4 regions of the Exiguobacterium sp. N4-1P genome follow, and region 4 is predicted to be linked to each of the others. Evidence: riboswitches for the same ligand, from Rfam matches in the RefSeq annotation. Region 4 holds a riboswitch; each other region holds the start of a gene.
What was found. Region 4 has a riboswitch for thiamine pyrophosphate ahead of A0126_RS06135 (3-oxoacyl-ACP reductase). Riboswitches for the same ligand answer to the same signal wherever they lie in the genome.
Positions count from the first base shown of each region.

Region 1: another riboswitch for thiamine pyrophosphate. It lies ahead of A0126_RS16415 (3-oxoacyl-ACP reductase); the one in region 4 lies ahead of A0126_RS06135 (3-oxoacyl-ACP reductase).
Region 2: another riboswitch for thiamine pyrophosphate. It lies ahead of tenA (thiaminase II); the one in region 4 lies ahead of A0126_RS06135 (3-oxoacyl-ACP reductase).
Region 3: another riboswitch for thiamine pyrophosphate. It lies ahead of A0126_RS07835 (ECF transporter S component); the one in region 4 lies ahead of A0126_RS06135 (3-oxoacyl-ACP reductase).

Region 1 covers NZ_CP022238.1:15,783-18,993, forward strand. The annotation lists gene adhE (bifunctional acetaldehyde-CoA/alcohol dehydrogenase) at 1-1,174, shown strand, start outside; TPP riboswitch at 1,324-1,424, shown strand; gene A0126_RS16415 (3-oxoacyl-ACP reductase) at 1,544-2,314, shown strand; gene A0126_RS16420 (LLM class flavin-dependent oxidoreductase) at 2,352-3,211, shown strand, end outside.
Region 2 covers NZ_CP022236.1:929,992-933,202, forward strand. The annotation lists gene abc-f (ribosomal protection-like ABC-F family protein) at 1-445, opposite strand, end outside; gene A0126_RS04730 (DUF1002 domain-containing protein) at 727-1,608, opposite strand; TPP riboswitch at 1,796-1,901, shown strand; gene tenA (thiaminase II) at 1,976-2,677, shown strand; gene A0126_RS04740 (sporulation protein) at 2,828-3,211, opposite strand, start outside.
Region 3 covers NZ_CP022236.1:1,483,346-1,486,556, reverse strand. The annotation lists gene A0126_RS07845 (DEAD/DEAH box helicase) at 1-305, shown strand, start outside; gene A0126_RS07840 (50S ribosomal protein L25/general stress protein Ctc) at 645-1,283, shown strand; TPP riboswitch at 1,373-1,471, shown strand; gene A0126_RS07835 (ECF transporter S component) at 1,571-2,149, shown strand; gene A0126_RS07830 (ABC transporter ATP-binding protein) at 2,146-3,211, shown strand, end outside.
Region 4 covers NZ_CP022236.1:1,207,479-1,210,689, reverse strand. The annotation lists gene A0126_RS06140 (LLM class flavin-dependent oxidoreductase) at 1-891, opposite strand, end outside; gene A0126_RS06135 (3-oxoacyl-ACP reductase) at 929-1,699, opposite strand; TPP riboswitch at 1,819-1,919, opposite strand; gene adhE (bifunctional acetaldehyde-CoA/alcohol dehydrogenase) at 2,069-3,211, opposite strand, start outside.

The DNA.
Region 1 (3,211 bases), on a different contig from region 4:
CCAATACTTGAAATCGATTCAAGATGTCTCACGTGCGTTGATCGTCACCGATCAAGCGATGGTCGAGTTCGGCTACGCGGATAAAGTCATCCGCAACTTACCGGCAGGCGTCAGCTACCGGATCTTCGACCAAGTCGAACCGGATCCATCGGTTGCAACGGTTCAGACAGGAGCGCAAGCGATGCGCGACTTCAAACCGGACTTGATCATCGCCCTCGGTGGCGGATCAGCGATGGATGCAGCGAAAGGCATGTGGCTCTTCTACGAGCAACCGAACGAAACGTTCTCGAACTTACGTCAAAAGTTCCTCGATATCCGGAAACGGGCCTATAAATTCCCGGCGCTCGGTAACAAAGCGAAGTTCGTCGCGATTCCGACGACGTCCGGAACAGGATCTGAAGTCACACCGTTTACCGTCATCACGGACAAAGAGAAAAACGTCAAGTATCCGATTGCTGACTATGCATTAACACCAGATGTCGCAATCATCGATCCGGAATTCGTCATGACGGTCCCGGCATCAATCACGGCGGACACCGGAATGGACGTCTTGACACATGCGACAGAAGCCTTCGTCTCCGTCCTCGCGAACGACTATACGGACGGACTGGCGCTAAAAGCGATCAAGATGATCTTCGACTACTTGCCACGCGCTTATGCGAATGGTGACGATGCCGAAGCACGCGAAAAAGTTCACAATGCGTCAACGATGGCCGGAATGGCGTTTGCCAATGCCTTCCTCGGGATTAACCATTCGATCGCGCACAAAATCGGTGGGGAGTTCCACACGCCACACGGTCGCACGAATGCGATTCTGATGCCACACGTCATCCGCTACAATGCAGCGAAACCGACGAAACTCGCTTCGTTCCCGAAATATGAATCATTCATCGCTGATGAACGGTACGCAGAAATCGCGCGTTATCTCGGACTACCGGCAGCGACGACGGAACAAGGTGTCGAGTCACTAATCCAAGCGATCACAGAACTCGGACAACAGTTGAACATCAAAATGTCATTCAAAGCCCAAGGCATCAAAAAAGCCGACTTTGAAGCAAAACTCGACAAGATGGCCGTCGATGCATTCGAAGATCAATGTACGACAGCGAATCCAAAAATGCCGCTCGTGACGGAACTTCGGAACATCATGGAGCTTGCGTACGAAGGCGTATAACAGAGAAAAAAATCATGGCAATTCAAAAGAGCCTTGCTTCCGGTCGACGGAGGCAAGGCTTTCGTTTGTAATCAGAAGAGACACCGATAAAACTGTCTTGTCATTATTGACAGATATTTCTAAGACCGCTAAAGTGAAGGTAACTTGAATAGAATCACTAGGGGTGTTGCTAAACTGAGATGAGTAGATACTCAAACCCTTTGAACCTGAACTAGTTCGTACTAGCGTAGGGAAGTGTAGACTCTAATAAACCAGCGAAGACCAGTCTGTCGGTTTTTTGCTATGTGATTATTTAGACGTGCGCAACTTTCCTTTTGGAGAGTTGCGCTTTTTTTGTTTACGACTTCGCTATTTAAGTTGCAAAAGACGATGAAGGAGTGGAAGACAGTGAACAGAACGGTAGTAGTGACGGGAAGCAGTCGGGGACTTGGCGCGACGATTGCAAGAGTATTGGTGAACAATGGGTTTAAAGTTGTGATTAATTATTATAAGAGCAAGGATGCGGCAGAGGAACTCGTAAATGAGCTCGGTGCAGAACATGCCATTGCCCTGTATGCGGATGTCACGAAGCGAGAAGACGTCGAGACATTGATGCAGTCAGCGACAGCTCATTACGGACAAATCGATGTCGTGATCAATAATGCCTTAGTCGATTTTAAGTTCGATCCGCGCGCTCAAAAATCATTCATCGATTTGGAATGGGAAGATTATCAAAAACAGTTGGATGGCACGTTGAAAGCAGCGTTCCACGTCGTGCAAAGTGTCCTGCCGCAGTTCATTGAACGAAATAGCGGCACCATCATCAGCATCGGCACGAATCTGTATCAAAACCCGGTAGTTCCCTATCACGAATATACAACGGCAAAAGCAGGGTTGATCGGCTTTACGCGTAATCTTGCATCAGAGCTAGGACAGTACGGCATAAACGTGAATGTCGTCTCCGGCGGCTTGTTAAAAGTGACAGATGCCAGCGCTGTGACGACCGCTGAAGTATTCGATTTAATTGCTCAATCAACTCCGTTAAAAAGAGTGACGACGCCGGAAGAGGTGGCGCAATTGGTCGCCTTTTTAGCGTCAGAAGCCGCCTCTGGCATTACCGGTCAAAATCTAACCGTAGATGGCGGATTGACGATGAACTGATGTCAGCGTTCAGGAGAAAGGAGTCAGGGAACTAGAGATGACGAAAACAAAGCAGTTAAACGTCGGTGTTTTATTGTACGGCTGTGGCCATCATCAAGCGGCATGGTTAATGCCGGATTCTGCGATTGAAGAAATCGGGGAGAGCGGTTATTATCAGCGATTGGCTCAACTAGCGGAAGCGGGTTGCCTGGATGCTGTATTTTTTGCTGACAATCAATCTTTTCCTGCTGCAAACGCAACTGAACTACCTGCCTTTTGGCTCGATCCTGTAATCAATTTAACCGCTATTTCTCAAGTAACCCATCATATCGGGTTAGTTTCAACGATATCGAGTACGTTTTCAAATCCGTATACAGCGGCGAGACAACTGTTAAGCCTTGATCACGTGACGAACGGGCGTGTCGGCTGGAACCTGGTGACGTCGATGACGGACTGGGAAGCGTTAAACCATAGTATGGATAGGCTCCCTGCAAGGGACGAACGGTATCAAAAGGCGGATGAATTTGCATCTGTAATGGAAAAATTATTTTTATCCTGGGATCGAGCTGATTTCCTTTCGAGCCGGACGGACAACCGGTTGATTGATCCTGAAAAGATTCAACCATTCCATCATAGCGGGACCTACTTCAACGTAAAAGGTCCTTCGTCTACACCGCGTAGTCCTCAAGGGAAGCCGGTGGCAATGCAGGCGGGTGCATCTGCCCAAGGGATTGCACTTGCATCGAAGCACGCGGATGCCGTCTATTCGGTGTCGTGGAATGTAAAGCAAGCGAAAGCATTCCGGGAAAGTCTACAGACACAAATCAAAGAAAGTGAGTCACCGGAGCGGCAGATTAAAATCTTTCCAGGATTGGTTACATACGTCGGTCGAACACGGGAAGAGGCGCTGGCGAAGAA
Region 2 (3,211 bases), 280 kb from region 4:
CGAGGTGGAGTCCGTTAATCATGCGCTGGATTTTCGAGTCGAGCAGGTAACCGTCCTGTTGTTCGAATTGTTCGGTCACACGCGTATACTCATTTAGCACATCGTCCAGGTGGTCAGCACTTGCCATTTGTTGCTCAAGCTGATGCATCGTCGTCCGTAAGGCGACGATTTGGGCAAATGCGGTCCAGAGAACATCAAGGCCCGTCAATTCTTCTGCGAACTGTGGAATTTGAGCCAAATAACCGATGGAAAGTCCTTTTTTAAGATAAAGGGTTCCGCTGTCCGCTGTTTCGAGTTGCGCGATTAAACGCAGTAACGTGGTTTTTCCGGTTCCGTTTCGACCGATCAATCCGATGCGGTCAGCTTGTTTAAGATAGAGCGAGACATCGGTTAAGACGGATGCTCCCCCAAATTGTTTTGTCAGGTGTTGGATGTCGCAAATCATGATCAGTAACTTCCTTTCATGCGCATCAAAAAACGGAGAACGCAAATAGCGCTCTCCGTTTACCGTAAAAGGTGCGCTTTGCTTTATTTTTCAGATGGATGTTCCTAAGAAAAGGGCAGACTCGTCCTTTAGAACGCCATTTCATGAAAAATCGCGCGCAACAGATAAAGTTGTTCCATCAACCATTGCTTACACGCAGCAAAACCCATCTTTTACACCACCTTTTCGTTTCGATAAAGTTAGTTTACCATGTTTTGAACTGAAAATGAAATCGTTTTCAGTTACTTGAACAGTCCGGAAATCGAGTTAAAGAACTTACTTAAGCCGTCAAACAGTTTTGCAAAAAATCCTTTCGTTTCTTCGGAGGTCGCGAACGCGTGGATATCTTGCCCGGCACCCTTTAATCCGGTCTCGATTTGTCCCCAGTTCAAGTCAGCTTTCTCCATTTGACTGAACAATGACGTCAACCGCTCCATTTGGGCGTCCGACAACTGGATGTTGTTATTTTGAATGACTTGGATGATGACATTCTCGATATCGACTTTGGTTTCCGGCTTTTGTTTGGCGATCTCTGCTTTGATTTCATTCATCAGTTCGGCGACTTTGTCCGTCCCGACCGTTTTTCCGACATCGGAAGTGACCGATAACTCTTGTTGGGCTAAATCTTTTCGTTCATCCGTCAATTTAATGCCGGTCTCAGCCGACGTTTGATCGTATGCTTTCATGATCCCCGTCAAAGCAGAGGTCCCGGTGACTTTATAAGGGGAAGTGATTGTGATGTCGGCGTCCGTTACGCCTGCAGTGACGAGCGCGTTCAAGTACATGTCTTTTGTTACCCAGGTAATGTTTTCGGTCGCGACAGATAAACCGTCGCCTTTTTCAGCGAGTTCGATTTTTGCGGAAGAGTACATATTGCCGCCGAGTTGCGATTGGGGAACGTTTTTCCCTAAATATTTTTCTTCATCCGCTGCCGTGGCGATGACGGGCGTAATGCCTTCCGGCGCATTCAATCGGGCGAGTACCCAGGCTTTATCCTTTGCCCCGAGCGATTCACCAAGCGTGATGATTGTTTTATCGACGACTTGCTCTGCTGAAGCAGCAGTCGGTAGAAGTAAACTTGTCGCTAAAAGCGTCGTGGTCATGATTTTTGTTGCTTTATTCATAGTATAAATCCTCCGAGTATAGTAGGTAGTATCAGGTGCTAATTTCATTGTAAGTGACGTCTTCCAGAACGGAATCGGTCTTGAGGCGGAATGAACCGCCCACCTCGTGTCCCTAATCCTATACTACATTTCATTTAAAATCCTGATCATGTGACTGAAAAAATGATATAGTGAAGAGGAATTAAATAATGACCACTAGGGGAGTCGGTAGGCCGACTGAGACGACGAAGACGTTCGGACCCTTTGAACCTGATTAAGTTTGGACTTACGGAGGGAAGTGGCGTGAATATCTCTCTTGTTGTCTCTTCACGTCATGCCCTGTTCGTAGGGTGTGGCGTTTTTTGATTCAACAAAAGGGGGAATTAGGTTGAAATTCAGTCAAGAAATTCGGCAAGCCGCAAAAACATATTGGGACAGCAGTTTTTCCCATCCATTCGTCACAGGCATTGGTGACGGGACGTTACCGCTCGAAAAATTTCGACATTATGTCATGCAGGATGCGTATTACTTAAAACATTTCGCAAAAATTCAAGCCCGGGCCGCCTCAAAGGCAACGGATTTTGCGACGATCGCGGAACTCGCGGAACATGCGACATCGACCTATGCGGCTGAGCTATCACTCCATCAATCGTTTTTTGAACCGCTCGCTATTACGGAAGCGGATTTAGCAGCGTTCGAACCGGCACCGACTGCGTATGCCTATGTCTCACATATGCATCATGCGAGCGAGGGGACACTCGGGGAAACGATTGCAGCGATTTTACCGTGTTACTGGCTTTATTATGAAGTCGGACAACAACTGTTGACGAAGTCACCGGCGTCACCGATTTATCAACAGTGGATTGCAACATACAGCTCGGAATGGTTCGAACGGGTCGTCTTTGAACAGGTCGACCGGCTGGATGCTTTGGCGGCGCAAGCGACTGAAGCAGAACGGGAACGGATGAAACACCATTTCGTCAGAAGCTGTTATTACGAATTGATGTTTTGGGAAATGGGCTGGACGGAAGAAACGTTTGAACGTCTCTTTACACAAGTTACGCGTCAACCAAAAGTAACGAAACGATAAGTACAGCTTTAGCCGCTGTTGATCAGCGCGATCAGACGGCAGACTGCACAAAACCTGAGCAATTTTCAGCTTTCGTAAAGAAAGTCATGGCAATCGCTCAGGTTTTTTTGTTGGTGGATTACAGGCATGATGAAAATTCTGGTAAGGAAATCAGCTGTACCGTTCAATCAAATCGTTTAATTGTTGTTTGACGGCGTTTCGGTCCATCAAATCGTGGTTCGATAAGGATAGCTTCGTCATCGTCTCATCCGCACCCGCCATCTCACTGAAGAGCGAACCTAAGTCGTGGGCACGACGGTCGATTTGCAAGACGATGTCGATGCCGGTACGGTCTTGGAGCATGATGAGTTCGACTTCATCGAGTTTATGGGCGAAGTACGTATTGCGTGCCGAATACTCGAGTTCCTGGGCGATCGGTAAATCCTTCCGGTAACGCCCGGGAAGTTTTTCCGTGTCCGCTTTCTTGAGTCGGAAGCCAAGTTCTTCCATCGCTTCTAAGATAACGGATTGGAGGTCATTGGCTTGGACGATGAT
Region 3 (3,211 bases), 280 kb from region 4:
GCGAAGTCGATCTGTTTTTGATTTCACTGAAGGCGGGCGGCACCGGACTGAACCTGGCGACGGCGGATACTGTCATCTTATATGACAGTTGGTGGAATCCGGCTGTCGAACAGCAAGCGGCTGACCGGGCACACCGGATGGGACAAACACAGACGGTCGAAGTCATTAAATTAATCACGAAAGGCACGATCGAAGAAAAAATCATCGAGCTGCAGGAACGGAAAGCGACACTCGTGACGGACATACTTGAACAACCGGCGTCACTTGCGTTATCGGTCGATGAGATGGTTCAATTGCTTGAATAAGAGGAAAGGCACCGATTTCTTAATAGGATGTAAACCGTTGCTGCTCTAGGGAGAACAGGTTTCTGGCTATCGTTTTTTCGCCGGTTGATGTTTAGCTTTTAATGTTACGGGGGTATAACTATCATAGCACCGCATCAGCGAGTTGCTTTTACAACCACATGTTTCTCAATATCAGCGTAATGACCTGGGAGAGAAATGCTAACCACTCACTTCGATCTTCATTTTTATGAAATCAATTTGAAATAGCATTCGATGCACCGTCTTGATCCGGAACGATTCGTTCCACTCCTTTCTTCATTACCTTTTGAGGGCTATACCAAATTCAAGGGGGAAATGAACATGTCAGTAACATTAAAAGTAGAAGAACGCGAAGTACGCCCACGCTCACTTAGAAAGCAATTACGTCATGAAGGAAAAGCTCTTGGTGTCGTGTATGGTTACAAAGTGGAAAGTACACCGATTGCCTTTGACGAAAAAGCATTGATCAAAGTCGTTCGCGAACATGGTGAGAATGCACTTGTTGCACTTCAAATCGGTGGTAAAAAAGTCAACACACTGATCAACAAACTCGATATGGATATCTTCACACCAACAATCAAGCACGTTGAATTCATCGCTGTTAAAATGGATGAAGAAACAGAAGTCGAAACAGATATCGTCCTCGTCGGCGAAGCGGCTGGTGCAAAACTTGGTGGATATCTTTCACAAACACTCTTTAAAGTAACAGTTGCAGCTACACCAGATAAATTACCGGAACGCGTCGAAGTCGATGTGACAAATCTTAACCTCGGTGATTCTCTATCGGTTTCGGATTTGCCGGAAGAAAAAGAATACCGTATCGTTACGGAAGGTGACATTCAAGTCGTTGCCGTCGTCGAATCGACACTTGAAGCGGATCTCGAAGAAGCAGATGCTGAAGAACCAGCTGAAGCGACAGAAGAAGTTTCTACTGAAGAACAAACGGAAGAAAAAGAATAATTTTTCTTACCCTCCCCTCGCGGAGGGTTTTTATCTGTATTGACAACTGTCGGTAGAGTCGGTACAGTAAATAGCGTACACACTATATGCACATCCACTAGGGGAGCCCATTGGCTGAGACGATTCACTTCGGACCCTTTGAACCTGATCTAGTTCATACTAGCGTAGGAAAGTGGAGCGGTAATTCGTTCAATTTTTCTGCATGTTTGCAGATTCAGCGACCGCTCTCTTTCATAGAGGGCGGTCTTTTTGTTTGTCTGGTGGTTGTGCCAAAGGGAGATAGGAACATGAACAGTTGGAAAATGAAAGAAATCATTGTCATGATGATGTTGTCGGTTGCTTGCGGGGTACTCTACTTAGGGTGGTCGACATTGTGGTTACCGATTTCCGCGATCTTCGGACCGGTCGGATCGAACTGGATGTTCGGGATTTGGGTCATCGCGAGTCCGCTTGTCGCCTACATCATTCAAAAGCCCGGGGCAGCACTGATTGCAGAAGTCGTCGCCGCGGCTGTCGAATTATTCACGGGGAGTCACTTCGGATTATCGGCCTTATTGATTGGTTTCGCTCAAGGAATCGGTGCCGAAATCGCTTTTGCCCTCTTCGGATACCGGAAGTTCAACACAATGACGTTAGTTCTATCCGGAATGTTCGCCGCAATCGGTAGTATGGTCTATAGTCTTGTCGTCAATGGTTTCGCCTACTATACGACGACGACACTTCTGTTGACGTTTTCCCTTCAACTCGTCAGCGGTGCATTGCTCGGTGGATTACTTGCGAAAGTCATCGTCGATGCGCTCGTCAAGACAGGGACGTTGAACGGTTATGCGATCGGGCGTAAGCGGCGGAAGCCGGATGCAGCATGATTCATTGTAACGACTTGTCTGTCCGCTATCCGGGGCAACATGACAACGTCCTGCACAAGGTGACGGTGACGCTACACGAAGGGGAAACGACGTTGCTCGTCGGACCGAGCGGCAGTGGGAAAACGACGTTTTTACATGTTCTCGCCGGTTTATTACCTGACGCGATCGAAGCCGATGTCAGCGGCCACTGCAAAACGAATGGGACGGTCGGAATCCTTTTTCAAAATCCGGACGACCAGTTCTGCATGCAGACCGTCGGAGCGGAAGTTGCCTTTAGTCTTGAAAATCGCTCAGTCGACCGCAGTCAGATGGATGACCGGGTTGACGCCGTACTGGCACGTGTCGGCCTTGATGTGCCGCTGACGACACCGATTATGCAACTGTCAGGAGGGATGAAACAACGACTCGCCCTCGCCTGCGTCCTAGCCCTTGAGCCGGATATTCTATTGCTTGACGAACCGACGGCGCAACTCGATCCGGCAGGACATCGGGTTTTGATGCAGCTGATTGAGGAACTCCATCACGACCGGACGTTGACGCTCGTTCTGATTGAACATCAGCTTGACCGCTGTGTGACGTTCAGTGACCGGGTGCTCGTCTTCGATCACGGTGGAACGATTTTACGTGATGGTCCGCCGCTTGATGTCTTCGGTCAGCATCGCGCTGAACTCGAACGACGCGGCATTGCAACACCGCTCCTCTACCCGTATGAACTGGAAACCGTGCCCCCCGCTTCTTCCCAGGCGGGGCGGTTACGAAAAGTGACTAACAACCGTCCTCCGGTTCGGCACGACACGACGTTCGCGCTGACGCGCACCGCGTTAGGACGCCGTAAGCAAGTGATTGTCGATAACCTGTCGCTTGCAACACACGCCGGAGAATGGATCATGGTCGTCGGATCGAACGGTGCCGGGAAAAGCACGTTGCTCGAAACACTGGCGAAATTGATTCCGGCGCAAGGCGGTACGGTCCGCTTGTTCGAAAAAGAACTGCGGACATGGAAAAGTCGGAGCTATTACCGACACGTCGGATTCGTCTTTCAACAGCCAGAGCTCCAATTTC
Region 4 (3,211 bases):
CGCGACCGGTAATTTTTCATCCAGTTCGGCTTTCTTCGCCAGCGCCTCTTCCCGTGTTCGACCGACGTATGTAACCAATCCTGGAAAGATTTTAATCTGCCGCTCCGGTGACTCACTTTCTTTGATTTGTGTCTGTAGACTTTCCCGGAATGCTTTCGCTTGCTTTACATTCCACGACACCGAATAGACGGCATCCGCGTGCTTCGATGCAAGTGCAATCCCTTGGGCAGATGCACCCGCCTGCATTGCCACCGGCTTCCCTTGAGGACTACGCGGTGTAGACGAAGGACCTTTTACGTTGAAGTAGGTCCCGCTATGATGGAATGGTTGAATCTTTTCAGGATCAATCAACCGGTTGTCCGTCCGGCTCGAAAGGAAATCAGCTCGATCCCAGGATAAAAATAATTTTTCCATTACAGATGCAAATTCATCCGCCTTTTGATACCGTTCGTCCCTTGCAGGGAGCCTATCCATACTATGGTTTAACGCTTCCCAGTCCGTCATCGACGTCACCAGGTTCCAGCCGACACGCCCGTTCGTCACGTGATCAAGGCTTAACAGTTGTCTCGCCGCTGTATACGGATTTGAAAACGTACTCGATATCGTTGAAACTAACCCGATATGATGGGTTACTTGAGAAATAGCGGTTAAATTGATTACAGGATCGAGCCAAAAGGCAGGTAGTTCAGTTGCGTTTGCAGCAGGAAAAGATTGATTGTCAGCAAAAAATACAGCATCCAGGCAACCCGCTTCCGCTAGTTGAGCCAATCGCTGATAATAACCGCTCTCCCCGATTTCTTCAATCGCAGAATCCGGCATTAACCATGCCGCTTGATGATGGCCACAGCCGTACAATAAAACACCGACGTTTAACTGCTTTGTTTTCGTCATCTCTAGTTCCCTGACTCCTTTCTCCTGAACGCTGACATCAGTTCATCGTCAATCCGCCATCTACGGTTAGATTTTGACCGGTAATGCCAGAGGCGGCTTCTGACGCTAAAAAGGCGACCAATTGCGCCACCTCTTCCGGCGTCGTCACTCTTTTTAACGGAGTTGATTGAGCAATTAAATCGAATACTTCAGCGGTCGTCACAGCGCTGGCATCTGTCACTTTTAACAAGCCGCCGGAGACGACATTCACGTTTATGCCGTACTGTCCTAGCTCTGATGCAAGATTACGCGTAAAGCCGATCAACCCTGCTTTTGCCGTTGTATATTCGTGATAGGGAACTACCGGGTTTTGATACAGATTCGTGCCGATGCTGATGATGGTGCCGCTATTTCGTTCAATGAACTGCGGCAGGACACTTTGCACGACGTGGAACGCTGCTTTCAACGTGCCATCCAACTGTTTTTGATAATCTTCCCATTCCAAATCGATGAATGATTTTTGAGCGCGCGGATCGAACTTAAAATCGACTAAGGCATTATTGATCACGACATCGATTTGTCCGTAATGAGCTGTCGCTGACTGCATCAATGTCTCGACGTCTTCTCGCTTCGTGACATCCGCATACAGGGCAATGGCATGTTCTGCACCGAGCTCATTTACGAGTTCCTCTGCCGCATCCTTGCTCTTATAATAATTAATCACAACTTTAAACCCATTGTTCACCAATACTCTTGCAATCGTCGCGCCAAGTCCCCGACTGCTTCCCGTCACTACTACCGTTCTGTTCACTGTCTTCCACTCCTTCATCGTCTTTTGCAACTTAAATAGCGAAGTCGTAAACAAAAAAAGCGCAACTCTCCAAAAGGAAAGTTGCGCACGTCTAAATAATCACATAGCAAAAAACCGACAGACTGGTCTTCGCTGGTTTATTAGAGTCTACACTTCCCTACGCTAGTACGAACTAGTTCAGGTTCAAAGGGTTTGAGTATCTACTCATCTCAGTTTAGCAACACCCCTAGTGATTCTATTCAAGTTACCTTCACTTTAGCGGTCTTAGAAATATCTGTCAATAATGACAAGACAGTTTTATCGGTGTCTCTTCTGATTACAAACGAAAGCCTTGCCTCCGTCGACCGGAAGCAAGGCTCTTTTGAATTGCCATGATTTTTTTCTCTGTTATACGCCTTCGTACGCAAGCTCCATGATGTTCCGAAGTTCCGTCACGAGCGGCATTTTTGGATTCGCTGTCGTACATTGATCTTCGAATGCATCGACGGCCATCTTGTCGAGTTTTGCTTCAAAGTCGGCTTTTTTGATGCCTTGGGCTTTGAATGACATTTTGATGTTCAACTGTTGTCCGAGTTCTGTGATCGCTTGGATTAGTGACTCGACACCTTGTTCCGTCGTCGCTGCCGGTAGTCCGAGATAACGCGCGATTTCTGCGTACCGTTCATCAGCGATGAATGATTCATATTTCGGGAACGAAGCGAGTTTCGTCGGTTTCGCTGCATTGTAGCGGATGACGTGTGGCATCAGAATCGCATTCGTGCGACCGTGTGGCGTGTGGAACTCCCCACCGATTTTGTGCGCGATCGAATGGTTAATCCCGAGGAAGGCATTGGCAAACGCCATTCCGGCCATCGTTGACGCATTGTGAACTTTTTCGCGTGCTTCGGCATCGTCACCATTCGCATAAGCGCGTGGCAAGTAGTCGAAGATCATCTTGATCGCTTTTAGCGCCAGTCCGTCCGTATAGTCGTTCGCGAGGACGGAGACGAAGGCTTCTGTCGCATGTGTCAAGACGTCCATTCCGGTGTCCGCCGTGATTGATGCCGGGACCGTCATGACGAATTCCGGATCGATGATTGCGACATCTGGTGTTAATGCATAGTCAGCAATCGGATACTTGACGTTTTTCTCTTTGTCCGTGATGACGGTAAACGGTGTGACTTCAGATCCTGTTCCGGACGTCGTCGGAATCGCGACGAACTTCGCTTTGTTACCGAGCGCCGGGAATTTATAGGCCCGTTTCCGGATATCGAGGAACTTTTGACGTAAGTTCGAGAACGTTTCGTTCGGTTGCTCGTAGAAGAGCCACATGCCTTTCGCTGCATCCATCGCTGATCCGCCACCGAGGGCGATGATCAAGTCCGGTTTGAAGTCGCGCATCGCTTGCGCTCCTGTCTGAACCGTTGCAACCGATGGATCCGGTTCGACTTGGTCGAAGATCCGGTAGCTGACGCCTGCCGGTAAGTTGCGGATGACTTTATCCGCGTAGCCGAACTCGACCATCGCTTGATCGGTGACGATCAACGCACG